3 regions of the Paenibacillus sp. J22P218 genome follow, and region 1 is predicted to be linked to each of the others. Evidence: predicted binding sites of a transcription regulator. Region 1 holds the regulator's gene; each other region holds the start of a gene.
The links. The regulator Rex, encoded in region 1, represses fermentation and respiration genes when NADH is low (regulators of the CRP and FNR family bind a similar motif). The targets are predictions, from matches to a motif close to TTGTGAAATATTTCACAA.
Positions count from the first base shown of each region.

Region 1 (10,058 bases):
GGCTTCGCGAGGTCGAACTTGGCCCGAATGGCCTTCTTCGCCTCTGCTTCGGATGCTTTCACGACAATCGGTTCTGGTTCTTGCGTCGATGTTTCTTCGTCAGTTTCTTCGTCTACAGGTCTCGGCAGCCATACGTAGATCTGTTCGCCATCCGCATTTTTACCGGAAACAAACCAACTTACTTGATCCCAAATATGCTTGCTTATTTGATCGACTTCCGTCAAGTCAGCCGCTTCTATCGCTTCGGCTTTCGCCTCCCTCTCATCCGACCAGCGAGGAGACTTGATATCCTTATAATAAATCGCAGTCGTCGTGATGATGATGAGCAGAACGGCGACGATGACAAAGATCCATCGCTGCGTAGTCATAATCGGCTGGCGTTTCTTCGTATCCGCACGCATTAGGCTTGCAGCAAACGCTCGAAGCTCGCTTGCGCTTCGAAGCGGATTTGTTCTTCATCCAGCAATGTACATTCACCATTTTGAACAACTTGACGTCCATCTACCCACACATGCTGCACATCGCGCCCCGAGCCGGAATAAACCAAATGCGATACGATATCTGTCAGCGGGTAGAACTGAGGCTGATCCAAATTAATCGCAATAAAGTCGGCTTTCATGCCTACACGCAAGACGCCAATCTGATCTTGCTGCCAGATCGAGCGGGCGCCATATACGGTTCCCATACGAAGCGCTTCAACCGCAGGGATTGCCGTCGGATCGCCAGACACTCCCTTGTGCAGAAGTGCGGCAAGTTTAATCTCTTGGAACAAGTCCAGGTTATTGTTGCTCGCTACGCTATCCGTCCCAAGCGATACGGTAACGCCAGCTTTAAGAAGATCAGTCACGCGGGCAACGCCGCTCGCCAGCTTCAAGTTGCTGACCGGGTTGTGGGATACCGCAACGCCGCGCGCGGCTAGCAGCTCGATCTCGGCATCGTTAAGATGTACGGCATGGGCTACAAGCGATGGACGGGAGAAAAAGCCGTGCTTGTCCAAATGCTCAACAGGACGTAAGGCGTAATCGCGAACGTTTTGCTCTACCTCGGCAATTGTCTCGGACATATGAGTATGAAGAGGCAGGTTATAGTCATGCGCCGCTTGAACGAATCGCTCTATATAATCAGGCGGACATGTATAGGGTGCATGAGGCGATATCATCGTCGTAATTCTACCGTCGGCTTTGCCATTCCAATCACGGGCAAAGGCTATCGCTTCTGCCAGCTTCGCGTCTTGCACTTCCTTCTCGCACAAGCCGATAACGCCGCGCGTCAAGCAGCCCCGAATACCAGATTGCTCAACCATCATAGCGACCTGATCCATCCGATCATACATATCGACGAATGCCGTCGTACCTGTCTTAAGCATCTCGACGATAGCGAGTGCGCTGCCCGCCTTCGTATCTTGATCGACATACTTCGCTTCCATCGGCCACATCTTCTCTTGCAGCCATACTTGCAAATTTTGATCGTCCGAATATCCGCGCAACAGCGTCATTGCCGCATGTCCGTGGGTGTTAATCAGTCCCGGCATAAAAGCCAGCTTGCTGCCGTCAATCTTGCGCGCATCGGCCGCAACGTCGACAGGCGCAACAGGCGCAGCTTCTCCTAAGTATGTAATACGGTCATTCGTTACGACCATATGTCCTTTAAACGTCATGCGGCTCTCATCCATCGTGATGAATAAGCCGTTCTCAATCCATAGTTGACTCATTAGCTGATTCTCCTTCTCCTGCTAAATAATAGGCCAAGCTAAGCAAATCACGCGTGAAATCGGCGTTGTGAATCCGAATATGCTCGGGAACGCGCAGAATGGCGGGCGCGAAGTTCAATATGCCTTCGATTCCGGCTTCCACGAATTGATTCGCGACGTTCTGCGCTTCGTGGGCAGGCACGGTAATGATACCGATTCGAATACTTTGCTGGACGATAATTCGCGGCAGTTCTTCCATCGGCAGTACCTGCAGGTTGTTAATGCTAATGCCGATTTTGCTCGGATGAGCGTCGAACACGGCCGTGATTTTCATATTGTCTTTGGAATACTTATTGTAATTGCATAAAGCATGTCCTAGATTACCGGCACCGGCGAGCGCTACGTTAATCGGTTGATCGACCTTCAGTATTTGTCTGATCTTCTCGATGAGATACAAAACGTCATAGCCGATCCCTTTGCGGCCGAACTCTCCGAAATAAGCGAGATCCTTGCGAATCTGAGCAGGATTAAGGTCGAGCTTAACGCCCAATTCCTGAGATGAAACGGTTTGAACTTCACGAGTATGCAGCTCGTTCAATACTTGAAGATAGATAGGCAGCCGTCTAACGACAGCTTCTGATATTTTCGTCTGCTTCAACCTTTCTCCTCCTCTGATATCGCTGGTTTTTGCTCATTCGAATCCTTCTTATCTGTTGCACTTACGCTGCTGCTTAGCCACTCTCGCATGCGCAGCACCATTTGCTCCGTATGCATCGTCTCGATCTTCGGTCCCGGTAAGGAATACAGGAAATGCTTGCCGTAATACGCATCGATGATCCGCGTATCGTAGATGATGACAATGCCTTTGTCTTGCGATGTTCGCACGAGCCGTCCGAATCCTTGCTTGAATCGGATGACGGCTTGCGGTATGGACAGCTTCATGAACGGATTTTGCTTCTGCCTGAGCAGCAGTTCTGACTTAGCCTCCGCAAGCGGATGGTTAGGCGGCTGGAACGGCAAGCGTACAATGGCGAGACAGATGAGCGCTTCCCCGGGAATGTCTACCCCTTCCCAGAAGCTGCTCGTCCCGAGCAGAACCGATTCGGGCTGCTGCCGGAAACGTCTCGTCAGCTTCGTCCGGTTGCCGCTGTCGATGCCTTGGCCGAGCACTTGTATGCCGGACTCAGACAAACGTTCCTTAAGCGGCTCATACACTTGCTTCAGCATCTTGTACGATGTGAATAATACAAGCATTCTTCCCTTCGTTTCCTTCGCCGATGCCGCCAATGATTCCGTCAACATATCTAAGTAGGCTTGATCCACATAGGAACCTTTCAATACCGGGAAGTTGCGCGGGATGACGACTAGCGCCTGCTCCCGATAATTGAACGGCGACGGCAATTGCACGGTCTTAAGCCGGCCTTGCTCCTCGTACCCTGTAAGTCCTAGCTGTTCGGCCGCGTATTGGAACGACTTCTGCACGGATAAGGTAGCCGAAGTCATGACAATGCTTTCTTTGACATCGAAGAAATATTTCTGAAGCTGCTCGCTCACATCTACCGGTGCTGCATACAAATGAACCGAACGATAACGATAGGCGCTGCTCGCCTCAATCCAGAATACGGACGCTACCTGCTCCAGCTTGATGAAAATATGCAATTCATCCTTTACGCGGGTCAAATCCCTTAAAGCACCGTTAAGATCCGTGATGGCAGCTTGAATCGTTGAATCATCCACACGATCTTTAATATCAATAACCATTTTGTCCAACGTTCGAATAATCCGATTAAGCTCCGTATGCACATTACCTTCAGTCGTAACGGCGTCGTCCCAACCGGCTGGCAGCTCGCCGATCTTCAAGCGGCAAACCGCTTGCCCGGCTTCGCCTGAAGCAAGCTCATTCGATACCGAGGTAAAGCTATAGAACATTTCGAACAGTTTATCCCAATGTTCTTTAATATCATTAAATATAGGGATGACCGTATCGATTGTCTCCAGCCAAGCTGATTGATGCGCATCATCCTCGTATTGCAGCTTAATTCTAAGAGCTGGAAGCAAGCCAGACCTGGCATCCTTATAGAGACGCTGTACGGCCTGATTAAAAGAGAAATAGCTGACCTGCATGCCAAGATGCTTGCCTGCGACCTCTTCCACATGATGCGCTTCATCTATAATAAGATGGCTGTATGTTGGAAGCAAACGATGATCCGCCTGGATATCGGTGAATAACATCGAATGATTAGTCACACATACATCTGCGATGTTCGATTCCTGCTTGGCGCGGTGATAATAACAACGTTTGAACCACGGACATGCCCGGTTAAGGCAGGAATCGGCATCGCTGGCTACGGTTGACCAGAAGTCAGCGCCTTTGTTGCCGAAATTCAGCTCCTCTTGATCGCCGGTCTCCGTTTCACCAAGCCAAACGACCATTTGTGCAGCTGTAATGACATCATCTATTGGCGATACAAGATCTTTCGTATTCACTTTGCCTTCGAATTTGCGCAAACATAAGTAATTGCCTCTCCCCTTGAAGATCGAAGCCTTGAAAGGAAATGGCAGCACGTCCTCCAGCAGCGGGATATCCCGTTGCCGAAGCTGCTCTTGCAAGTTAATCGTATGTGTGCTGACAACAATCTTTTTATTGTTGCGAATGCCGTAATACAAGGCCGGGATCAGATACCCTAACGACTTGCCTGTTCCCGTTCCCGCTTCAATAAGCAAATGCTGGTCGCTGTTTAAGGCATTGTACACTTCATGGAACATTTCCGTTTGCGCTTCGCGCTCCTCGTAATTTTCGAAGCGAGCTTCGAAACGCGCCTTCACATCCGCCAAATATTGTTCGAAAGACAATTCGCCGAGCGAGATATTGTCGCTCTCGGCTCGCGGCGGCTGTTCTTCTGTCCATTCTCTAACCTTAAGCGCAAATTGATTAAAGTAATCGTATTCTGCAGGCTCGAACACATTTCGAACTTCCATACGCTGCAGCGTCTCTGCTATAAACCAGCTTAAATCGCTTCCATCGTTAATTAGCGCAGATAGCCGCTGCAACGTAAGCAGCGGCAATTGGCGAAGCTTTTGAACAATTTCGATAAATAAGTTCGCAGTAGCGAGAGCATCGCTGTCCGCACGATGGTGGCTTTCATGCTCGATGCCGAACATTTCCGTTACAGCGCCAAGCTGATAAGTCGTAATGGAAGGATATAATATGCGAAGCAGTTCAATTGTATCGAGCCTGCGTCCGGCAAAGCCATGATAACCGCAACGATCAAGCGCTTGATTCAGAAAGCCTGCATCGAAACCAACATTATGCGCGACGAGCACAGCATCATCAAGCAAGGGTATGAGCTGTACGAGCACCTCCTGCAATTCCGGCGCATCTTCAACTACGGCATCGTCTATGCCGGTTAGTTGAGTAATAAAAGCCGGTATCGGTACAGTAGGCCGTACGAAAGTGCTGAACGTTTGTAATACTTCAAGCTCTTCCGAAACAAGGACCAGTCCGATTTGCAAAATATCGTCGGACTGGCTATGCCCGGTCGTCTCTAAATCCAGTACTGCAAATTTCATTCGTTCCCCGATCCTCTCACAAACAGCACAGCTCCGTGCTTCCAAAATATAACGATAATTGCAAAGGCGTTTGCTGACATGACTTCAAGTTGTTCAGCGGGTCGGTAAAGCTGGGATAAACTTGATGAGCCTTCATGAACAGCTTCTCCGCATGGGCAAGGTTCATATGAACCGCTTGAATGCATCCTAGCGCATTATAGCCTAAAGCAAGCCATTTAGGGAAGTCCGTTAAAGCAATCAATAATTGAAAATGCCGTTGGGCTTCGTTCCAGTTCTGCATATGCATATGGGTCATGGCCAGAAACAGACGAGCAAGGTTGCATTCCGGCGATTGCCCTACAGCGACTTGAAACTGCGCCGCGGCTTCAGGGAACATCAATAATTTATAATAACCTTGTCCCTTGGAAATAATAGGCGCAGCATCTTCTGGAATTTCTAGATCCGCTTTGTTGCAGACGGACGAAGCAGATGCTGTGTATACGGGAGATGCAGCTGGTTCCTGCTCAAGAGCTTTCACAGCTTCGCTGCCACCTGACTCTGTCATTGCGGGGGCGGACTTGCTTACAAGCTCGCCGTAGCTGTCCTTGAAATCAGACAGCTTTTCTTCAAATTCAAGCCATTGCTCGATGAACGAATCGCTCACCTTCTTAAGCTCGTTCATTTGCTGGTCGAACTGTCTTTTTTGCTGCTCGCATGCATCAGGATATTGCAGAATCATTTGGTCAAGCAGCTCATTCATTTCAGTAAACATATGCTGGAACATACCGCATCCCGCCTTCGCCAAAGAATTAAGGAGTGTGTTATGCTCATTTTTTGTTTTTACGACGCTTTTCATTCAGCATCCCAGCCGTTACATAAGCAAGGAATTAACTAAAGAACAAACGGACGCTTCACTGCAAATGTTACAAAATCGTTGAATGAAGCTCTTCCGTCAGGGAACGGAGCGGCTTGTTATCGGCATCTAATATCGTTACGATCGGCTTGTGCGCTTTCGCTTCTTCATTGCTCATGGATGCATAAGAAATTATTATGACTTGATCTCCGGGCTGTACTTGCCTTGCAGCTGCTCCATTTAAGCAAATGACGCCTGATCCGCGCTCGCCGACAATGACGTACGTTTCGAAGCGTGCCCCGTTATTGTTATTTACGATCTGCACTTTCTCATTTTCCCATATATCGGCTGCATCCATCAAATCCTCATCAATGGTGATGCTACCTACATAATTGAGGTTCGCTTCCGTAACCGTGGCCCGGTGAAGCTTTGATTTCATCATTGTTCTGAACATAGTCCTGTACCTCCGTTCTTTCCAATAAACAGTTATCAATTAATCTTGTCGTTCCGAATTTAACCGCCATCGCAAGCAGCAAAGGCTGCTTGACCTCAGACAACGATCCCGTTTGCGACAGTGTGTCAAGTCTTGGATAATGAAGCAGCTCCACGTAATCAATGACGGCTTCGCTTGATTTGATAATATGAAGCTTCACTTTAGCCAAGAGACGTTCAGCGTTCATGTCAGGCTCCAGGTACCATTCGCTAGCCAGTGCGAGTGCTTGCGACAGCACAACCGCTTGGCTGCGCTGCTCCGCGCTTAAATAAACGTTGCGCGAGCTTAATGCAAGTCCGTCTGGCTCACGCACAATGGGACAAGGGACAATTTCTACCGGTATGTCAAGGTCATTCACGATTTGTTCAATCACGGCTACTTGCTGCGCATCCTTCATGCCGAAGTAAGCGCGATCCGGCTGAACAAGATGGAACAGCTTGCTGACAACTAGTCCTACTCCGTCAAAATGTCCGGGACGCGATGCCCCGCATAGGCGATCCGTAACCTGGTCAACGATCAAACGAGTCAGCGGCTTCTCCGGATACATCTCGGCAACTGATGGCATAAATACAACATCTACGCCAACCGCTTCAGCCAATGCTAAGTCTCTTGCTTCATCCTTCGGATATCGGTCCAAATCTTCATTCGGACCGAATTGAAGCGGATTTACGAATATACTCAGTACCGTAATATCGTTATTTTCCTTCGATTGCCGCATCAGGCTTGCATGTCCTTCATGCAAATAACCCATGGTCGGCACGAAGCCGATGGTTGCACCTTCTTTTCGGAAGGTGGCTAATTGCTGCTTAAGGTCTGCTTTCGTTCGGCTAATGATCATGACAATCGCACCTCCGCAGCCGACTTCTCTGACTTCTCTGTCGGTTCATCACCAGAACCGTTGCCTCCGTATAGAGGCTGAACAGCCGACGTATGGCCCAGGAAAGCATGCTCCTCCGCTGGGAAGGCAGCTCCTTTAACATCTTGAACATAGGACTGAATGGCATCTCTAATCGTAGTGCCGATGTCGGCATACGTTTTAACGAATTTTTTGGGTGTATAAGGCGATGCGTATTGCAGCAGATCATGGTAGACAAGCACTTGTCCGTCACAGCCGCGTCCTGCCCCGATCCCAATCGTAGGAATTGTGAGCGCTTCGCTTATTGCTGCTGCGAGTGGTTCCGTCACAAGCTCCATTACGATGCTGAACGCGCCGGCTTGCTCCAAGGCTTTAGCGTCATTCATAAGACGTTCAGCTTCCTTGTCGAGCTTTCCTTGCACCTTGTAGCCGCCAAGCTGATGCACGGATTGTGGTGTAAGTCCGATATGACCCATCACCGGAATGCCGGCTTTCACCAAGGCTTCGACGTCTGCCGCAATCTCTGTTCCGCCCTCGAGCTTAAGGGCCTGCGCTCCGCCCTCCTGCATGATCCGCGCCGCGTTGCGAAGGGTCGACTCGCGTGACGCGCCGTAAGTCATGAACGGCATATCGGCAACGATGAACGTTTGCCCCGCTCCGCGAGCTACCGCCCTTGTATGATAAATGATGTCGTCGATCGTTACCGGTATTGTCGTCTCGTAGCCAAGTACGACATTTCCAAGCGAATCGCCGACCAATATAACGTCAATACCTGCTTCTTCGGCTAATTTCGCCGAAGGATAGTCGTAAGCGGTGAGCACGGAAATCGCATTGCGTTCCTGCTTCATTTTTTTCATCGATGTGATCGTCAGTCGTTTCCTCATCAGCTTCTCATCCCCTTCGAATGGTATAAGAACAGAACAAGTCTATTCTTATATTTTAAACACAAAAAAACCTTTTAGCCGCTGCTAAAAAGGTCCCCAAACTGAAAAGGAAACGATTTCTTATGGTGCTTCCTTCTGTCTCGGTCCTAGCGGCTCAGAGCAGAGTGTGCTTTTCCAACCATTTGCTTAAAACTTAAATTGTCGAACGATTGTCAGTGCAGCTTCCAAGGAATACCGCCTGATACCGCTATTTTAACAGACTTCTGTCTATTCGTAAACGGATGCGCGCAGCTTATGTCGGTTCGCCCATTTCAGCCGAAAAAATGGGAATGACATTGCCGTCCTCCAATTGAATGTTAATCGCGCCGGATGTATCAAGTCCTACTGGAATGCCTGTTATCGTGCCTTGCGGTGTCACCAAACTCGCTGGTTTGCCAAGCGATATCGAGAGTGCCTCCCATAACGTAATAATTGGGGCGAACCCTTGCTCTTGGTAAAGATCGTACAATTGCTCCCATTCTTGCATGAACTGAACGATAATATCGCTACGCGATAACGTATGTCCGGAAGCGATGCGCAGTGAGGTTGCCTTCTCGAGAAGTCCGTCAACATAATCGGATGGCTCCAGATTGACGCTAATGCCCACACCGGCAATTACATAACGAAGCCGTTCGTCTTCTGCTGCAGATTCCAATAAAATGCCGCTTATTTTCTTTCCTTCGATTAACAGGTCATTTGGCCATTTGATGCCTATCGACAGACCCGTTAGCCGTATCAGGCTTCTGCACAACGCTACGGCAGTAAGCAAAGTCAACTGCGGAGCAAAGTGAATCGGCACGGAGGGACGAAGCACCATGCTCATCCATATGCCTTTGCCTTTCGGCGATACCCAGCCTCTTCCCATGCGACCCCGACCGCTCGTCTGTTGTTCCGCAATGATAAGCGTCCCTTCCGGAGCGCCTTTCTCTGCCGCATCCCTAGCGACAATCTGCGTCGATTGAACGGTGTCGTGCATAAGAATGTGTCTACCGAAGCGGCTTGACGTCATACGGCTTGAGAGCAGATCGGAATCGAGCTTGTCCGGAATGCTCAACAATCGGTAGCCTAAACGTCGGGATGCCTCGAAGCTATAGCCCTCGGTCTCCAGCTTCTGAATCTGCTTCCATATCGCCGTACGGCTCACTTGCAGCTCCTGGCTCATCTTCTCTCCGGATACATATTGACCCGGCTCTCGCAAAAACATTTGCAACAGCTTATCGTTACTCATTGTTATTGTCCTCTTTATCCCATAGTTCGGCTTGCGCGAGCAGCTTCTCTCGTTCATTCGCTAGCTCGCAGCTAGCCACTTGTACAAGCAGACGATGCAGACATCGGCTCACCCAAGGTCCTGCCGGCTTCATAAGCCGTTGAGCGAGCATACGTCCATTCACATCCAGCTGCTTTAACGTTACGATTGGAAACGCATTTAATTGATCCTTCAACATCGCCAAATCGATTGCATCAGAACCTGATCCGGCTTCATGACGATGAAGGGCCGCTTCGACGAGAAGCCAATCCTCAGACATTTGTCTGCCTTCGCGAATGACGGTCTCTACCCACCACCGCTTAAGGGAAGGAAAGTTGAGAGCTCCTTCACTCCTCACACCAAGGGCGTTCTCATGCAACCGGATCAATCTTGTTATTCTCATTCTTCGAATATTCGATAGCTTCAGCAGTCGTAATGATTCATCAGC
Region 1 is NZ_JBWDNL010000002.1:877,468-887,525, reverse strand. It holds gene AC0YN0_RS12995 (cell wall elongation regulator TseB-like domain-containing protein) at 1-401, opposite strand, end outside; gene AC0YN0_RS12990 (amidohydrolase) at 401-1,711, opposite strand; gene AC0YN0_RS12985 (redox-sensing transcriptional repressor Rex) at 1,692-2,348, opposite strand; gene dinG (ATP-dependent DNA helicase DinG) at 2,345-5,272, opposite strand; gene AC0YN0_RS12975 (hypothetical protein) at 5,277-6,023, opposite strand; gene panD (aspartate 1-decarboxylase) at 6,163-6,546, opposite strand; gene panC (pantoate--beta-alanine ligase) at 6,473-7,423, opposite strand; gene panB (3-methyl-2-oxobutanoate hydroxymethyltransferase) at 7,420-8,325, opposite strand; gene AC0YN0_RS12955 (biotin--[acetyl-CoA-carboxylase] ligase) at 8,618-9,592, opposite strand; gene AC0YN0_RS12950 (CCA tRNA nucleotidyltransferase) at 9,585-10,058, opposite strand, start outside.

Region 2 (10,058 bases), on a different contig from region 1:
CGATTACCGAAACGATAGAAATCGAGATGAAAATTTTCGTGAAAAATTTAAGGTTCATCACCCGCATGACGATCAACCGGAGAACCTCTCTCATGGCACAGCACCCCGCTCTGATGATAGTATTCCAATCTGTCCGAGCAATAATGCCGTATTATAGCATAATTGGTCCAACCGTAAATCACTTAACATGCAAAAAAGCACCCGTTACATACGGATGCCTTCGACTTGCACGTTTATTTATGTTGCTATTTTTCTAAGCTCCGGAAATTCCTCTAAGTAGCCGTTCAGCTCCAGCTCGAGCAGCGCCTTGCGGATGCTGTTCTCGTCCTCGCCGGATTGGTCGGATAGCGCAAGCAGTTCCTGCATTGAAATATCCGGTTGCTGCTTGCAGTAAGTGAGCAAGCCCTTGGCCGCCCAGGATAGACGGTCATCCTGGAACTCGCCGATCATTTTACGGAATAGCTTGTGTGGAATCAACTGCTGATCGACAAGCGACTGCATCGCTTTAATCGCTTGCTTAACCGTCATACGCCCTTTCCTGGATACTTCGGACAACGTCAATGTAGACGCCTCCGATGTCCGGGAGCTTAAGACGATATATATCATTTGCGAGTAAATATCGAGGTTCGGCTTAAAGAAAATTTCTGTTGATACGGTAAAATTGCGTACGTCAATTTGCTTCATTTCGTTAGTCATAATGAATTCTCCCTTCCAGATGGTCTATACCATCATAAAGGTTCGAAACCGAGGATTCAAATCGGTACTTTATGAGAAAAACATCATAATAAATCCGGATTATACTTTTGTTGCCGTGCCGAGCAGCTTCTGGATATGGCTCTCGATCTTAGCCGGGTCATCGGTCGGGCTGAACCGCTTGACGACATTGCCGTCACGGTCAACGAGGAACTTCGTGAAATTCCACTTGATCAGCTTCGATCCGAGCACGCCGCGCGCCTCGTTCGTCAGATGCTGGAACAGCGGATGCGCATTGCTGCCATTGACATCGATCTTCGCGTACAGCGGGAACGACACGCCGAAGTTAATCTCGCAAGACTGCGCGATCTCATCGTCGTTAGCCAGCTCTTGATTATTGAATTGCGAGCATGGGAAGCCAAGGACGGCGAAGCCTTCCCCCTTGTGATCGTCATGGAGCTTCTGAAGCCCTTTGAATTGCGGAGCAAAACCGCACTTCGTTGCCGTGTTCACGATCAGCAGCACTTGACCTTTATAAGGCGTGAGCGTTTGCTCCTCCCCTTTGATCGTCTTTACATCGATATTATAGATAGACATGTTTATCCGCTCCTTCGATTTTCTCGATTTTGTATAATTAAATTGTATACAATGCAAAAGCTGATGTCAACCCTGATTGGCGCCTCCTGCAAAACAAAAAGGGCTGACCGTCCGAATCCTTCGGCAGTCAGCCCTTCTCTTAGCTAGAATCGTTCTTCTTCCTCTCAAGCAAGCGGCGAATGGCGGTAACGAGCGAGGTCGATCCTGCCTATATCACTCACCTCAACGCCCTCTTCCTGTAAATTCATCATTTGCAGGAAACGTCCTTCGTCATCCGGAATCGCCACTTCGCCCTTGGCGTTAACGACCCGATGCCATGGCAGGTTATGCGCACGGCTCATCGAATGAAGAATACGAACGACTTGACGCGCGCCCCGGCTGCTGCCCGCCAGCTCGGCTACCTGACCATACGTCATGACGCGCCCTTCCGGAATTTGTTGAATAATCGATATCACCCGTTGCGTGAAAGGCTGCATAACTTTATGACGCTCCTCTAACTTCTTCGGCTGCCTCACGGCAGCGCTATAGTTTGTAAGCAGAGGATACTCGATTGTTCCGGGCAGCGTCAACTACGCGTTATTTGAACTTCGCCGGGAATTGCTTCACGACTCCCGCCGCCAGCTTATCGCCGAACATCGCCATATGATTCTCGCCATTATCGAAAGCTGCTACGCTTGCATTCCAATCCTTGTTCATTCTTGCCGACACATCTTCGGTGATCAGCTTCAGATGGGTTTCCAAATCGTCTTTTAGTTCCTTGTACGACCAATTCGGATTGGCGGCGCTTAGAAACTTCGCGATATCATCCGCATTCTTATACCACTGCTTGTTGTACGCTGCCGCCTCCTCCGACTTGCCGCTCTTCAGCGCATCCAGCAGCTTGCCTGCCAATACGATATGCTCGGTGAGCAGCTCCGTTAACTTCGTACCGGCAGCTTCGCCATAATAAGGCTTGAAAGCGTCGCCGATATCCTTCTGATTCCGAAGCAATCTTGCCAGCACTTGCTCCTGGTCTCCAACTCCAGCTAGTGTGCTAACGAGATACAACCGTGTCCATACAACATGATCAATCCACAGCTTTCTCAGTTCCTGCTTCAGCGTAGCAGCAGACAGACTCAGACATTTAGTTGGATTGTTCTCCGCGGCTTGAGCTTTCATGCTCGGTATACCGGCTCCGAATATAAGCGCTGCACATAATAGGGTCATCACAACTGATTTTCTTAACATGCACACATCTCCTCCAAGTAATTGTACGACACGCCTGAGATTAGTGTGACCCAATCGATCTTTTCCATGCGACTCCAAACTTTTGATCGTTTTTCCACCTTTTTGCTGTTTTTATTTACGATTTCGACATTTTTTTCGACTTTCAATAAATTTGCTTTTTATTTTTCCTATAAAGGATGTAGAATAGAAGTAAAGAGTTAATGCCCGATCTTCGTCAAATTCGCTGATGCTTGTCGTCGGCAAAGTAAGACTTACTTTGTAACACACCTGTAAGGAGTTTTTCTCTTTTACTATGTGAAAAATGTTACAATCTCATGCCTTACTCACCTTACCTGAGGCGTTTGACATCATCGAGCCCATGACTCACCTACATTCCTATGTAAAGGAGGACGTTCCCCAATGTCACAACCATCTGCTCAACAAGAGGTTTCTGCAAGCCTCGCGGAAGAAAAAAAATCGTTAGACGTGCTCGATCAGCTTATGCAGCCAGAGGTACAGAACTCTCTGACTGTATTGGTGGATAACCTGCCTAAGCTAGCTGAAATGGTCACTGCAATGACCACTGCCTATGACTTCGCTAAAGGCATCGCGACTGACAAAGTATTGATCAACGATTTCGCTCAAGGTATCGGCGAATTCGTGAAACCGGTACAAGAGAAAGCCAAAGGCATCGCTCAAGCCGCTATCGAAGCTGGCGAGCGCTCGCAAGTCGACACTTCTTCGACAGTCGGTCTATTCGCTATGCTCAAAATGCTGAAAGATCCAGAAGTTCAAAAAACGCTTCGCTTCGCTCAAGCTTTCTTGAACGTATTGGCAGAGCGCAAAAACTAATTACAAATAAGCAAAGAATGGAGGATGGACATGTCTAAACATATTCTTATTTTGGGCGGCGGTTACGGTGGTCTTCTTTCCGCTCTAACAGCACGCCAACATCTGACTGCATCGGAAGCAACGATTACCGTTGTCAACCGTTTCCCGACTCATCAGATCATTACGGAGCTTCACCGTCTTGCCGGCGGCACTATTGAGGAGAATGCTGTATCTCTCCCTCTTAACAAGCTGCTTGGCGACAAAAACGTTGACATCGTTGTTGACACCGTTAAGCAAATCAGACCCGACGACAAAATCGTTGAGTTCGAAAGCGGCAAAGTAATCGGTTACGATGCGCTTGTTGTTGCACTCGGAAGCGAAACGAACTACTTCGGAATTCCTGGACTGGAAGAGAACAGCATGGTGCTGAAGTCGGTTGCTGATGCTAACCGTATCCGCAAGCATGTTGAAGCTCGTCTGGACGCTTACAAAGCATCCGGCAACAAAGCTGACGCTACAATCGTAGTTGGCGGCGGCGGTCTGACTGGCGTTGAGCTCGTTGGCGAATTTGCTGACAAGCTGCCTGAAGTTTGCAAAAGCAAAGGCATCGACTTCAACGATATTTCGTTGTACTGCGTAGAAGCCGGCCCTGCCGTATTGCCAATCTTCCCTAAAGTGTTGATCGAGCGCGCGGTATCCAGCCTTGAGAAACGCGGCGTTACGTTCATCACTGGCGTAGCGATCACGGAAGCAACGAAAACGGCTGTATCCCTGAAGGACGGCAATACGATCGAATCGAATACAATCATCTGGACTGGCGGCGTTAAAGGCAACCCTGTTGTCGGCAGCAGCGGCCTTGCAGAGGATCGCGGCCGTTCGACGGTTACGCCAACGCTTCAATCGACTTCCCACTCGGACGTATTCCTCGCAGGCGACTGCGCGGTTGTATTCCCAGAGGGCAGCGAGCGTCCATACCCGCCAACCGCTCAGCTTGCTTGGCAAATGGGTGAAACAGTCGGCCATAACCTTGGCGTTCTGTTCAAAGGCGGCGCTATGAGCAAGTTCGAGCCTGTATTCTCCGGAACGCTTGGCAGCTTGGGCCGCAAAGACGGCGTGGGCACAATCGGCGGCAACGCAACGCAGCTGAAAGGCTTGCCTGCATCGCTGATGAAGGAAGCGAGCAACATCCGCTACCTGTCGCATATCCACGGTCTATTCGCACTGGCATATTAAGCTAGGAAATAGAAGAAGGTCGAGGGCTTCATAGGAAGCCCACGACCTTCTTTTTTATTTGAATATAGCGAATTTCAATTGCTTGCTCTTTAGATATTGTATGATTTCAGGAAGCGCTTCGACCGTTAGTTTCTTCTCGTGCATGACGTAGATGCCGCCTGACGGCGATTTTTGCTTGAAGTAGCTTAATATTTGTTTCTCCGTCTTCGCCTTCCAATCGACAGGATCGCGATTCCACATAAGCACCTTCATCTGCTCCTGCTTCGCAACCGCCTCTACTTCATCATTAATCGCACCGTATGGCGGACGGAACAGGTTAACGACTGTGTTCTCGCCCTCCGCCTTCGATTCAATCAGCTCGTTCACTCTTGCAATGCTATCGGCGTTCTCTTCAGCGGTACTCGCCGTGAAGTCGTTATGCGCCCAAGAGTGATTGCCTACAGCCATACCATTATCAACGGCATACGCCGCAGCTTCGGGATCATGCTTCACATTAACACCTACGAACAAGAACGTAGCCGCGATGTCATGCTCCTTCAATATATCGACAATCTGCTCCGTATACTCGGAAGGACCATCGTCGAACGTCAAGGCAACGTACCCTTTCGGAACGGAATAGGTATACTCCTCAGCGTCAGCTTCCAACACTTCGTAGCCGAGGGCAGCAGTTTCCGTCTTTGGCTCTACCGTTTCTGCAGGCGGCGTTTCTTGGGCTACAGGTTTCACTGTCGGAAGAACCGGCCTCGGTGTAGTTCTTATTAAGAGCTCATCGACAAACGGGAACGATTGTGCCGCATTGGCGCTTACCGTATCGCCGCTGTCCGGGCTTAGTGCATCAGCATGATTAGAGAACAAACCATTCTCCGTACGAGAAGCGAACAAGAAAAATAAGCAAACCACCATGGCGAGACGCAGCGCTGCCTTGCCAACGAACGGCGCCCATTTGCGCTTGCGAGGCTTTGGTTGAGGCGGCTGTATTTCTGTTGCTGCAGAAGCAGCCTTCTCCGGAACCGAATCACTCAGCCGCATTTGTTCCAACTGTACGGCATAGGACTCCGAGCAAGCGAAATACAGCGTTTCCCCGAAACGTTCATCCATCTTGATCAGCGAGCTATAATGCCGATTGCGGAACGGATCCCACTTGGCATATAAAGACATCCTCACTCTGTTCGCAGCAAGAGGATGGAGTGCGATTATTTCATTGTAGGTAAATTCATCGATGGCGATGACGTACCGAGCCGGCTCCTGATTGCGAGTGATGATGACCTCCATCTGAAAGCCGGTCCGTGTCTGCTCAATGGACGATAGCTCAATCATTTGGACTGTTTTAGTTTCCATAGCTGCTCCCGACTCTCATAACCGATCATTTATGTAGGAATGCGATACGTTATTCTATTAGTCGTTGCGATCGTTTTTGTTGTGGCTTAGAGGTACAGACATCCGGCTCGTAAAGTCGCTAATCATGTTGGACAAGTAAGCCTTCTCTTGGCGTACCGTATCATACTTCTGTTTCACATGCGCGTTCTCTACTTCCAGTCTGCCGATCCGCTCTTCCATCTCATTGATTTTTTTCATTTTCTCGGCATTAGCCTCGTTATGGGTCTGTGCAAGACTCGTATACTTCTGCTGTTCGAGGTCAATGACACTCTTAAGGTCATCGATTTCTGTCGACAAGGTGGATTGGAGCTCACGATAATCCTCGATGACTTGATCGACCTTCAAATTCTTCTCAATCAGCTTCTGCTCCAGATCCAGAATGCTCTTCTCGCGCTCTTCAATCACTTTGTTCAAGTTCTTCAGATCGCGGGTTAATCGTTCAATATTGCCGTTCGAGTGCGTCAACCGATCCTGCAGCTCGTAAATATTGATTTCCGCATGCTGGCGAGCTTGAATCATCTGCTCAACGGCAAATACGAGATCGAGCGACTTTTTGTCTAGATTAGACTTGCTGGCCGCGAATGGCATGGACGATAACGACTCCTCTGCTGCCGAGGCCAGCTCGGAATCGGCTAAGCCGCTGTCAGGCGCAGACTTTGGGACCAATGGTTCAGATCCAAGCTCCTGTTGTTGATCTTTTGCATCCTTTTTTTTGAAGAAGGGTGAAATCATTCTCTCATCATCACCTTGTCTAATTTATCTATTAAATTTGTCATTATCTGTCGAACTATATTGGATCTATTATAAAATAATTACAGACGCCATAAGCGAGACTTTGTACCTAACTTTACCAAATCGAACTAAAGGCCTAGTTTTCGAACGCAAACAAACCGTGACATTCGTCCAGGCGGACGAGTGCACGGCTCATAGGCGGCTGCTGTTAAATTAAGCTGTCAATCGATCAATCTGCTCGTATTTCGAGCAGCTCGTATTTAATGATGCCCATCGGCGCTGTTACCTCAATGATATCTCCGACTTTCTTGCCAATAAGCTCCTTGCCAAGCGGGCTTTCGTACGAAATTTTGTTATCTTCGACGTCCGCTTCCTCGCTGCCGACGATTTTGTATTCGATCCGTTCAGCGAACTCAATATCGTTAAGTACAGCAGTAAGGCCGATATTCACCTTCGACGTATCGAGGGTGGCAGCGTCTACAACGCGTACCTTCTTCAGCATTTTCGTCAGGATCGTAATACGCGTCTCCATGAACGCCTGATCTTCCTTGGCCGAATGGTATTCGCTGTTCTCCTTCAGATCGCCGTAGCTGATTGCCAGCTTAATACGGGCAGCCAACTCCTTGCGCTTCACGTATTTCAATTCATCCAATTCAGCTTCTATTTTCTCAAGCCCTTCTTGGGTCAATATAATTTCGTCATTCGACATTTGGACAACTCCCACTAGTAATATTTATATAGTTTAACCGATATTGGTCCAAAACAGAAATTTTCATTCTTGGTAATGATAGAAAGAAGCGTACCCGACCTTTCGGATACGCTCTCGCTTGTCGAGTATTAGGCTAAAACCGCCTCATTATCGTTGCTGCGCAGTTGCTTGCTTCTCAGTTGGCCGCAGGCTGCATCGATATCCGCGCCATGCTCTAGACGAACGCTGCAGTTGATACCCTGCTTCTTCAGCGTATCATAGAAGATTCGGATGGATTCCTGCTCGCTCCGCTGATACTGACTATGCTCATCAACCGGATTATACGGAATCAGATTCACCGTCGCCAGTTGCTTGCGATTGGCAACTAGCTCAGCCAGCTCAAGCGCATGCTCCTTCTTGTCGTTGACGTCCTTCAGCAATATATATTCCAGCGTGATTCTCCGCTTCGTTTTCTCCAAGTAATAATCGATCGCCTGCATCAGCTTCTCGATCGGTATCGCTTTGTTGATCTTCATAATTCTCGTGCGCAGCTCGTCGTTAGGCGCATGCAGCGACACGGCGAGATTAACTGGGATCTCAGTATCATCCGCGAACTCGTTAATTTTCTTCGCTAGCCCGCTCGTCGATACCGTAATATGTCTAGGTCCGATAGCCAGACCTTTATGGTCGGTCACAACGCGGATAAAGTCCGACATGTTCGTGTAATTATCGAACGGCTCGCCGATGCCCATAACGACAATATTGCTTACGCGCTCCCCAGCGCCTGCGCTATCCAGATGAAGCTGCACCTTCATGATCTGCTCCACGATTTCACCGCTCGACAGGTCGCGGCTCTTCGCAAGCAGACCGCTCGCGCAGAAGCTGCAGCCGATATTGCAGCCAACCTGCGTTGTCACGCAGACAGAGAGACCGAACTTATGACGCATCATAACCGTCTCAATCAAGTTGCCGTCCGTCAACCGAAACAAGAACTTGACCGTTCCGTCAGCCGACTGCTGCTTCACATGCTCGGTTAACGTCTGAATCGTGAAGTGCTCGGCAAGAAGCTCCGCACATAGCGAGTTCAGATCCGTCATCTCCGTAAATTGTGTTACCCGTCTGCGATATAAATAATCCCATACTTGCGCCGCTCTGCCCTTCTTATGTCCACGCTCTTGCAGCCACTCCGTCAGCTGCGCAAGCGTTAATCCGTAAATGGATGGTTTGCTCATTGGTTGCCCTCTTTTCAACGCTGTTTCCTCGTACGTCACATTTTCGCTATATCATATTGTCCCAAAATTTCGAACGGAACACAAGGAGGGATATATCACAGTTACCGGCCTGCAAAAAAGCCGCAGACGGATGTAGGCTTAACGCCCTTCCGTCTGCGGCACTTCATTTAACTAGTTGACCAATCAGCTATTGACGCGTATGTACGCCGTCACCGAACGCCCCAACGCTAGCAACGGTATAGACACCTTTGGCATCAAGAAGGAAGAAGAGGTCATACGGCTCAATCTCACCCGTGAAACCCTCCAAATCCATCTCGACATGATAAGGCGTCACTTGCTTCCCGTCCACGGTAACCGGCTTGTACTTCGTCACGGTCGGCTTGGACGCTTCATAACCAGACTCGCCTTCTGTTGCCGTTACGTGGGCGAACAAATATCCGCTCTCATCAATTGAAACATAAGACCATCCATAAATACCATACTCGCCGTACTCCGGGTCATTCGAATATTCGGACCAAGCGAACTGGAAATCAATCGTCTCTTCCGGGTTAATCAATTTGAAGAAATCCGCATACGATACCGCCGTACCCGTGCCCGTAAACACGTTCACTACCTTCTCCACTTGAAGCCCGTATTTTCTGCCATCAACCGAGCTTTTCTTCAAAAACTCGTCGCTGCCTTTGTACAAATCGGTCACTGGCGTATAGCTGAATGCTCTTAGCTCCGGATTAATCGCTTGCGCGTACTCGTTAAGGAACGTTGTGCGATGCGACTCATCAACCGCAGCAATCGTAGCGACCAGTTGTTCATTGCTTCCGTTAACGTTCGCAACCAACGTCTTGGTCATAAGCTCGAAAATATCCGCGCGCAGCAAATTCGCATTCGCGCTTTTCTCGCCAGCCAGCTTGATTCCTTTGGCAGACGCCTCAGCCAATGCCTTGTCATAGCTAACCTCCTCGTAACCGAGTACGCGCAGCAGGAAAGCTGCTGCCTGCTGGTAAGTAATCTTATTGTTAACGCCGAATTTGCCATTTCCAATGCCGGTAGTGACTTTATCGCTATATGCTTTCTCCACATCTTTGTAAGCCCAGTGCGTTGTTGGCACATCCGTGAATGTCGCCTTCGCCGGCGGCGTGAAAGCCTCATCCGACTTCGCGCCTAATCGGTTCAGAATGACGACCATTTGGGTCCGTGTCAGTTCACCGCTCTCATTCAAGTCACCGTTCGAGCCTTGAATCAAGCCTATCTCGCTCAATACTTGTCCATACGTCTTCGCAACTTCCTGCGCAAAGCCTACCGTACTCATCGATACAAGCATTGCAAGTATAACGGCTGCTATAAAACCTTTCTTCATTCGTCTGTTCCCTCCAGTTTGTAGGTTACAATCACCAACTTCCTTTATTCGCCATTTTTCAACAAATTCCTTCAAAAGTATATAACTTCAAAATAAAACGGATAGCCCTTGAGGA
Region 2 is NZ_JBWDNL010000004.1:413,030-423,087, forward strand. It holds gene AC0YN0_RS19945 (sensor histidine kinase) at 1-94, opposite strand, end outside; gene AC0YN0_RS19950 (hypothetical protein) at 238-696, opposite strand; gene AC0YN0_RS19955 (glutathione peroxidase) at 796-1,290, opposite strand; gene AC0YN0_RS19960 (MGMT family protein) at 1,455-1,766, opposite strand; gene AC0YN0_RS19965 (glycosyltransferase) at 1,867-2,517, opposite strand; gene AC0YN0_RS19970 (DUF1641 domain-containing protein) at 2,917-3,348, shown strand; gene AC0YN0_RS19975 (NAD(P)/FAD-dependent oxidoreductase) at 3,379-4,560, shown strand; gene AC0YN0_RS19980 (polysaccharide deacetylase family protein) at 4,615-5,898, opposite strand; gene AC0YN0_RS19985 (hypothetical protein) at 5,956-6,603, opposite strand; gene greA (transcription elongation factor GreA) at 6,899-7,378, opposite strand; gene rlmN (dual-specificity RNA methyltransferase RlmN) at 7,507-8,589, opposite strand; gene AC0YN0_RS20000 (S-layer homology domain-containing protein) at 8,777-9,943, opposite strand.
Region 2: a site for Rex is predicted at 2,810-2,827, ahead of AC0YN0_RS19970 (DUF1641 domain-containing protein). Genes of this name have one in related genera too.

Region 3 (10,058 bases), on a different contig from region 1:
CGGAACGGCGACGCTAAGCGTGGCGGCTAGCGTCAGTGATGGCGGAGTGCTCAGCTACCAGTGGTACAGCAACACGACGAACAGCACTTCCGGCGGCACGCTGCTGAGTGGAGCGACGAGCGCGAGCTATAACGCGCCGACAACAGCGGCGGGGACGAAGTACTACTATGTCGTGGTGACGAACACGAATGCGAGCGTGAACGGCACGAAGACCGCGACGGCGACGAGCAACGTCGTGCTGGTGACGGTGAACGCCATCGTGAACGCGGCAACGCCAACGATCGGAACGCAGCCGACGGCTAAGACAGTGAACGTAGGCGAGACAGCGACGCTGAGCATAGTGGCGAGCGTTAGCGACGGCGGAACGTTAAGTTATCAGTGGTACAGCAACACGACGAACAGTACATCCGGAGGCACGCTTGTGAGCGGAGCGAGCAGCGCAAGCTATAACGCACCGACGACAGCGACGGGAACGAAGTACTACTATGTCGTGGTGACGAACACGAATGCGAGCGTGAACGGCACGAAGACGGCTACCGCTACGAGTAACGTCGTGCTGGTGACGGTGAACGCGATCGTGAACGCGGCAACGCCGACTATAGGAACGCAGCCGACGGCTACGACGGTGAATGTCGGCGGAACGGCGACGTTAAGCGTGGCGGCCAGCGTCAGTGATGGCGGAGTGCTCAGCTACCAGTGGTACAACAACACTAGCAACAGCACTAGCGGCGGCACGCTGCTGAACGGAGCGATGAGCGCGAGCTATAACGCGCCGACGACAGCAGTGGGAACGAAGTACTACTATGTCATAGTGACGAACACGAATGCGAGCGTCAACGGCACGAAGACGGCGACCGCGACAAGTAATGTTGTCTTGGTGACGGTGAACGCGATTGTGAACGCGGCAACGCCGACTATAGGAACGCAGCCGACGGCTACGACGGTGGATGTGGGCGGAACGGCGACGCTTAGCGTGGCGGGCAGCGTCAGCGACGGAGGAACGCTCAGTTACCAGTGGTACAGCAACGCTACGAACAGCACCTCCGGCGGCACGCTTATAGACGAAGCGATCTTCGCAGACTATAACGCACCTACCGCAACGGAGGGAACAACGTATTACTACGTCGTGATAACGAACACGAATGCGAGTGTCAATGGCACGAAGACGGCCAGCGCAACGAGCAGTATCGTCGCTGTCACGGTATCCGAAGAAATTACGTATGAGATTGAAGCGATAGACAATCAAACGGGAGAAGTCTTGACGCTAGGTTATGAGCCTAATACACAGCAGACCCTTATCATCCCTATTACGAATATCGGATCTGGCGATTTAACGGACTTGTCCGTATCGACAAGCGGGTCTGACGCGGAGTCCTTCGAGATCACTCAACCGGCATCGACCTTGAATAGCGGTTCGCCGCCCACCAGCTTTACGGTAAAAGCAATGAATGGTCTAGCCGCAGGGACGTATACGATGACCGTGACCGTATCAGCTGCCCAAATGGACGACATCACTTTTACGGTTACGCAAGTCGTAAACCTTCCTGGCGTTCTTGCAAGCCCTGATCATCTACAGGCTGCAGCCGGAAACGAGAGCGTTGCCTTGCAATGGGATGCCGTGGAGGAGGCCGACGAATACGAAATCTATGTAGCTACGGCATCTGGTCTTTACGACGACTCCGCGGTTGCAACAGTGAGTGGAACGAGCTACAGCGTGACAGGTCTAACTAATGGCATTACCTATTATTTTGCGGTCAAAGCAGGCAATTCGGGAGTATGGAGCTCCTTCTCAGGCGAAGTCAGCGCGACACCTGCTACCGTTCCTTCAGCACCGACGAACGTACAGGCACGCGCGGGCGATAAGAAAGCGACCGTTAGTTTCGAAGCGCCGGAGGACAACGGGGGGAGCGCCATTATTCGCTATGAAGTCACGGCGTATCCGGGCGGGATTACGGCAACCGGAACGACAACCCGAATCGTGGTTTCGGGGCTAAGCAACGGCAAGGCTTATACGTTTACGGTTCGTGCGATCAACGGTGTAGGACCAGGCGAAGTATCCGCTGTTTCCAATTCGGTAAAGCCTAGCAAGAGTACAACAACTCCGCAGCCGCCGACTCCGCCTGTTGACGGGGTGAGGTGCTTGGTGAACGGCCAGCTGGCAGATATACTTGGAAAAGTAATATCAACGACAACGAATGACCGTACGGTCCTCACTTTGGAGCTTGATTCCGAGAAGCTGACTGACTGGTTGAAGAAAGAAAAACAAGGAGCAGTCATTACGCTTGACGCAGGCAAGGGCTTTAATGCTGTAATCGTCAAGTTGAACGGCGAAATGATTCGAAACCTGCAGTTGAAGGAAGCCACTCTTGTTGTACGTACGGAGAAAGCGGTCAATACGATCGCTGCGAAGCAGATCAATATCGACGCGATTGCAGAGCGCTTCGGCAACAAGGCACAGCTTCAAGACATAATCGTACAAATTTCAGTAGCCAACTCGTCGGATGACATGGTCAAAAAACTGCAGGACGCTGCCGATCGGATGCATCTGGTGATCGTCTCGCCTGCGATAACGTTTACGATCCAGGCGGAGTACGATAACAAGACGTATGAGCAAGCCCGGTATAAAGCTTATTCAGAGAGACTGATAGCGATAGCTCCGGGAGTTAACCCGAGCAAAGTCTCGACGGCTGTCGCTATCGAGCCGAATGGAGAGTTCCGGCATGTTCCAAGCAAGATTATCCTTATCGACGGCAAGTATTACGTGCAGTTGAGCGACTTGTCGAATGGCACCTTCGCAATTGTTTACCATTCAGCAAACTTCTTCGACGTCGAAGGTCATTGGGCTGAAGCGGCAATAAATGACCTAGGCGCGCGATTGGTCCTGCGTGTCCCGGCAAGCGGTTTGTTCCAACCGAATCGCGACATTACGCGAGCTGAGTTCGCGGACATGATCGTTCGTGGGCTAGGGCTAAGTGTAGAGCAAGGTACGACGAGCTTCGTCGACGTGAAGGAGGGCGATTGGTACAGCGGCGCCGTCCAAACCGCCTATTCATACGGCTTGATCGAGGGATTCCCTCGCGACAAGTTCAGACCGAACGACCGAATAACGCGCGAGCAGGCGTTTGTCATTATGGCCAAGGCGATGAAGCTGATTAATCCGGATAAAAACCTGCAAGCAATTGATGTTGCTGCTCAGCTTCATCGTTATTCGGATGCGGACAGCGTATCGGAATGGGCGAAGAACGGGCTTGCGAATTGTTTGGAAGCCGGTATCGTATCGGGACGCGCAGGGAATAGGCTTTCGCCCAAGGCGTATATAACCCGAGCTGAAGTTGCGACAATGGTATTACGATTTTTGCAGCAGTCTAAACTGATATAGACAACTCTAAGCGTTCACGAACAATGACGGTGCCTCGTGCCCGTCATTGACGTGAGCGTTATTTTTTCGCCGAACCGAAGGGTAGTTACCTTAGGTATAGTAGGTATATCCGATATAATATAGTGATCTTTATTTCACTACTTTCGTCGCGATACAAACTTCTCTAGAATAGAGAGGCAGGCTTAAGAAGCCTTCTTAATGTTTGTACACTATTCTTTAGGAGCTGATTAGAGATGCAATTTCGTCAGTTGGGAAACAGCGGATTGAAGGTTAGTGAAATTAGTCTTGGAAGCTGGTTGACATACGGAGGATACGTAGAACGCGAAAATGCGATGAAAGCGATACAAACGGCCTATGGTCTGGGCATTAATTTTTTTGATACTGCAAACGTATACGAAAGAGGGGCGGCGGAGAAGCTGATGGGCGAGGCGCTGCGTGCCTTTCCTCGTGAATCCTATGTGCTTGCGACCAAGGTGTTCGGTCAGATGGGCGACGGCCCCAATGACCGCGGCTTGTCCCGCAAACATATTAAGGAGCAATGCGATGCCAGCCTGAAGAGGCTAGGAGCGGACTATGTGGATCTGTATTACTGCCACCGCCATGATCCGAGCACGCCGCTCTATGAGACGCTCCGGGCGCTCGACGATCTGGTTCGTCAAGGCAAGGTGCTGTATGTAGGCGTCAGCGAGTGGACGACTGCCCAAATGGTGGAGGCTCATGCGATTGCGGACCGTTATTTGTTGGATCGAATCGTCGTCAACCAACCGATCTACAACATGTTCAATAGGTATATTGAGAAGGAAGTTATTCCTTACGGCGAACGAGGCGGCATCGGACAAGTCGTATTCTCGCCGCTCGCTCAAGGGTTGTTGACCGGCAAGTACAGCTCGGTGAACGAGCTGCCCGCAGATAGCCGTGCCGCGAAGCTCGATGGCATGCGCAAAAATGTAACCGAAGAGAAGATCAACAAAGTAATCGAGCTGGGCAAAGTAGCTTCCGAGCTTGAGCTTACAGTTGGCCAATTGGCGCTTGCATGGATTTTGCGGCAGCCGAATGTGTCGAGCGCGCTGGTTGGCGCCAGCCGTCCCGAGCAGGTTGAAGAGAACGCGAAAGCGGCCGGTATCGTGCTAAGCGCCGACGTGCTCGAGCGAATCGAACAAATTATAGCCGTGTAGAAGGGAGTAAGCGTTGTGCCTAAAGTAGTAGTAACAGGCGGAAGCGGGATGCTGGGCAGATGGGTGGTCAAGCATTTTGTAGAACAGGGGTATGAGGTCGTCAATGCGGATGTCAAACATCCGGCGGAGCCGCTCAGCCGAACCGTCATCGTCGATCTGAACCAACTTGGCGAAGTTTACGGAGCATTGGCCGGGGCGGATGCCGTCGTGCATTTGGCGGCTATACCCGTCGCTTACTCGCATCCTAACGAGGTAACGTTCCACAATAATGTGATGTCCACATATAACGTGCTTGAGGCTGCGGCGGGATTGGGGATACGCAAGGCCGTCATTGCATCGAGCGAATCGTCCTATGGAATCGTCTTTGCCCTTGAGCGGTTTGGGCCGCTATATGTCCCCGTCGATGAGGAGCATCCTCAGCTTCCGCAGGACAGTTACGGGTTATCCAAGATCGTGAATGAGCAAACGGCCGACATGATCCATCGCAGAACGGGCATGCAGGTGGTTTCTTTCCGGCTGGGCAACGTAATAGCGCCAGAGGCATATGAGCGGTTCCCGTCCTTTATCCATGATCCCGAGCAGCGCGAGCGTATCTTGTGGAGCTATATCGATACACGGGATGCGGCGGAAGCTTGCAGGCTGGCGGTGGAAGCCGAAGGACTTGGAAGCGTGGCGCTCAATGTGGCGGCGGATGATTCCAGCATGGCGGTTGCGAGCCGCGACCTGATGGCTGCGCGATTCCCGGAGGTCAAGGACTTCCGCAAACCGCTGGACGGTCATGAGTCGCTGCTGAGCAACGAGAAAGCCAAGCGGCTGCTGAACTGGCAGCCGAAGCATGCTTGGCGCAATTATGTTTAGAGCTGAGCTTATCGTTTAATAAGAAAGGAGCAGTCGCCTAAGGCAGACTGCTCCTTTCTTATTGTTTAGGAAATTATGGAACTCTAAGACTTGTGGATAACTTGTGGTGCGATTTGGTGCTTAAATTAATGGAAAGGGGGGTGAGCTCCTACACGGCATAAGGAGGTACGCTCCAAAAGACAGCTAATCCGCTATAGTGTCATTCTAGGCAACTAATTAGTCTTGTACCAAGCGAGCTGCCTGTATAGTTCGATATCAGGCAACTAAACGGGCTAGTTTGGTGAGTGGGTGGTGAATCGGCCGAATTAGTTCGATGAAAAGCAACTATCGAGCTCGCAACCGTGCGGCAACTAAGATTAGTTCGACGAAATGCACCTAATAAGCTCTGTAACCGTCGGCTAGTACGATAATCCATTTGACTACACAAAATCCAATCAAACTCCGATATCTCCTCGTTCCTAGCTCTTTGACTGTATGAAATCCATGCAAAAGGCTGCTGCACCTCGACGAGAACCGAATGAATCGACAGTCTGCAAACCCATAGCATAACTCGCGTTAAACCCTGCATACCTCCAACGGACAGTTCTCGCATTTGCATATTTGTCGCAAATAAGCAACATCTTTGACGAATATCGTTCCATGCTCGATGCTGATCACATCCTCCTTGCGCATATCGTTCAGAAGCCTATTCACGCTTTCGCGCGTGGCTCCAATCATTTCGGCCATTTCCGAATTGTTCATTTTTTTATCGATGCGGATCATGTTCCCTTGCTGGACACCATAAGAATTGCAGAGCCTGATTAACAGCGAACATAAGGCACCGGTCTTCCCGTAGAGCATCAGATCGCGAAACTTGGATTGCGTCATACGATGCATCACGCCCATCCATTTCATGAAGGCGATAGCAAGATCCCTATGCTGCCATAGCAGCAGCTCGAGATCCTTCTGCTCAATAATGCCAAACTCGGCATCTTCGATGACTTCCGCATTAAAGGTTTGAGTATTCGTTTGAAAAGGATCCATCTGACCAAACAGGTCGCCCGCGTGGTGGAGATACAAGGTCATTTTGTTGCCGCTATCCGTCGTTTTGGTAAGCTTTACGCGTCCTTTTTTTACATAATAAAGATGGTCCGCCGCATCCCCCTCCCAGAACAAGTACGATCCCGACATTACAGTTTTGTTGTTCATAATGCTGCTCAGTTTGCTGAAGCTGTCAGGCGAGAAGAAAGCGTCAATCCCGTTGCTCCGATTCTCCGGTTCATTCCCTTTCGATGTCTCTTTTTGCGTATATGCGTTAATGGCCATTCCAGCCATCCCCTCTCCGATTGTTTCTACCCTAATTTTACCTTTTGCGATGTGAGGTGAGCATCGGGGGATCTCCCTATCTTTGAGGGGGAAAATCCCTGATTTATTTGTGATCAACGTCACAGCGTGCAGAGTACAGGGAGTGTTTTAATAGATGCAGAAGCTCGGCATAAGAAATCGGCGGAAAGGATGTGGGTGTGTATGGAGCAACTTCCATTACGGCGCATCGAACAGCTGGCGCTTAAGAAATACAAACTGTTCCATTCAAGCAAACTGCGCTATCTTCTGCGATCCATGCTCGCCAGTATGTTTATCGGGTTTGGCGTAATCGTGGCCTTCAAGACAGGCAGCTTCTTTTATACGGAACATTCTCCGCTTACGTACCCGATGGCAGCGATGACCTTCGGAGCCGCGATCATACTGATTTCCTATGGCGGGGGCGATCTGTTTACCGGCAATACGTTTTACTATACCTACGCGGCGCTTCGCCGTCAGATGAGCTGGGCCCATGTGGGGAAACTGCTGACGGCTAGCTATATCGGGAACGTTCTCGGAGCTTGCGCGTTTGCGCTGCTTATATGGGGAACGGGACTGTTTCAATCCGCTGAGGTCAACGGCTTTCTGCTAAGCGTGGTGGAAAAGAAACTGCATGCGCCGACGATGGAGCTTTTTTTCCGCGGCTTATTGTGTAACTGGCTCGTCTGTCTGGCGTTCTTCATCCCGATGTCGTTAAGAGGAGACGGTCCCAAGTTGTTCGCTATGATGCTGTTCGTCTTCTGTTTCTTCATTTCCGGATACGAGCACAGCATTGCCAATTTATGCACGTTTGCTATCGCGCTTGTTCTCAACTATCCGGATACCATCACGTTTGGCGGCATGATCCATAATCTCGTTCCGGTTACGCTTGGCAATTTGTTCGGCGGCTCGGTGTTAATGGGCGCGATGTACTATTTTGTGAATAAACCAACCGAAGAGGAGCAATCAAAATGAAAAAATCCAAAGTTGTTGTCATTGGCGTAGGTGCTGTCGGTTCCACAACCGCGTACACACTGTTGCTGAGAAGCCGGATGGACGAACTCGTGCTTATCGATGCGAACGTGAACAAAGCAGTCGGAGACGCGCTGGATATGAACCACGGGATGCCGTTTCTCGGCCAAGCGAAAGTATGGGCGGGAAGCTATGAAGACTGTAAGGACGCGGATATCGTCATTATTACCGCTGGAGCGGCGCAAAGGCCTGGAGAGACGCGGACGGATCTGTTGAAACGCAACGCGGCGATCTACGAAAGCATTATAACGGAGGTTTTAAAATATAACTCGGACGGCATTTTGCTGATCGCAACGAATCCGGTCGATATTATGAGCTACTTTACGTGGCAAAAGTCGGGATGGCCGATCAACCGGGTTATCGGCTCGGGAACGCTGCTCGACAGCGCGCGTTTCCGATATTTGATCGGGCAGCAGCTGCACATCGACCCGCGAAGCGTACACGCGCACATTATCGGCGAACACGGCGATACCGAGCTGCCGGTATGGAGCCTCGCTAATGTGGCAGGAACGAATTTCTCGCTTACCGACGCTGCGAAGTCCGAGATTTTCGCGAATACGAGGGATGCGGCTTATCAGATTATCGAGGCCAAAGGGGCTACCTATTACGCGATCGCGCTTGCGCTGGACCGTATCGTAACCGCCATTCTTCGAGATGAATCCGCCGTTCTTAATGTATCTACGCTGCTCGACAACTACCACGGCGTGTCTGATGTGTTCATGGGCGTGCCTTGCATCGTAGACCGGCAAGGGGTTCGAGAGGTGTTGGATATCCGAATCAGCGAGGAAGAGAAGGCGCTTCTCCACCGGTCCGCCAATCACTTGAAAGAGCTCATTGAAACCGTCAAATAAACGAGAATAATCGAATAGCCCCTTATCTCGCGTTTCGGATAAGGGGCTATTTCTTAATCAAATCATGTTACAATTCGTATGAAGGGTGAATAACGATGAGAAATTTTGAAGCTGACACAATAAGCCGTGCCGTTCATTATATACGAGTTACTTCATTAAGCGACTTTACGGCTTTGGCTCTCCCGATCGACGATGGCAGCAAGTACCGCTGGCGATATGCAAGCGGCAATATGAATCATCGTTATGAGCATATGATCGTTAAGCGAGGCAAGGGCCTGCCAGGCATGGCCCTTCTATTGGGACGAAGCTTGATTAAGGATATTGCATCGAAAGAAGCAAACAAACCTCGCTTCGAATGTTCATTAATGCTGGCCGAGGGCCTTCACACGGCGGCAGCTATTCCGATTCCTGATGGATTCGGCTCTGCCGGCGTTCTAATGGTTGGCGTACGTCATCCTCATAGCTATACGGATACTAATCTTATCTATCTGGAGCAGTGTGCTATCGAGCTTTCGAATCTAGTAGAGATCTCCAGATACAAAACATAATCGGAGGGGAACTATGATTAAGCTTTGCATTGTCGACGACCATGCGATGGTACGATCCGGGCTTAAAATGCTGTTGAACGAAAAAGAACGTATAACGGTTATCGGTGAGGCATCGGAAGGTGACGAAGCGATTAAGCTTGCCTTGCTGTTGAAGCCTGATGTTGTGTTAATGGATCTCAGCATGCCCCATGGCAAGGACGGCTTAACCGCGACCAAGGAACTTAAGCAGCTGCTTCCTGCTGTAGCGGTTCTCATCCTTACGATGCACGACGATGACGAGTACTTGTTCCAAGGCATTCATGCCGGCGCCTCTGGATACATATTGAAGAGTGCTCCCCATGAAGAGCTGCTAACCGCGATTCGAACGGTAGCCGAGGGAAATGCCTATCTGTATCCCACAGCGACTAAGCGATTAATGAGCGAATATTTGGAGCGTTCCGCAGCTGGCGACAACGGAAGAGCGTTGGATATGCTGTCAGAACGAGAGAAGGAAGTTGTATCTTTGGTTGCCAAAGGCTACAGCAACAAAGAAGTCGCCGAGCAACTCGTCATCAGCATAAAAACGGTCGAATCCCACAAAGCGAATGTGATGGATAAGCTTGGATTAAAGACGAGACCTGATTTGGTCAGGTATGCGATGAAAAAGGGGCTGTTGAACTTTGAATAATCCGGGCTGGGAAGAGAAACGTCCAGAAGTCATCGGACAGCGCGTCGTCTCTTTGATTTCCAAGCTGGATGAGCATATGGAGGATCCGGCCGTTAGAATGGAGCTGAAGCATGCGCTTCTCCACCTCGCAGATATCAAGCTCGCGTTAAATGAATCTTCCATCGTAGCCGTCACCGACCATAAGGGCATCATCCAATACGTAAACGATAAATTTTGCGCAATCTCGAA
Region 3 is NZ_JBWDNL010000005.1:20,989-31,046, reverse strand. It holds gene AC0YN0_RS21395 (S-layer homology domain-containing protein) at 1-3,379, shown strand, start outside; gene AC0YN0_RS21390 (aldo/keto reductase family protein) at 3,613-4,554, shown strand; gene AC0YN0_RS21385 (NAD-dependent epimerase/dehydratase family protein) at 4,570-5,412, shown strand; gene AC0YN0_RS21380 (Crp/Fnr family transcriptional regulator) at 5,968-6,717, opposite strand; gene AC0YN0_RS21375 (formate/nitrite transporter family protein) at 6,919-7,707, shown strand; gene AC0YN0_RS21370 (L-lactate dehydrogenase) at 7,704-8,615, shown strand; gene AC0YN0_RS21365 (GAF domain-containing protein) at 8,711-9,163, shown strand; gene AC0YN0_RS21360 (response regulator transcription factor) at 9,177-9,830, shown strand; gene AC0YN0_RS21355 (PAS domain-containing sensor histidine kinase) at 9,823-10,058, shown strand, end outside.
Region 3: a site for Rex is predicted at 6,825-6,842, ahead of AC0YN0_RS21375 (formate/nitrite transporter family protein). Genes of this name have one in related genera too.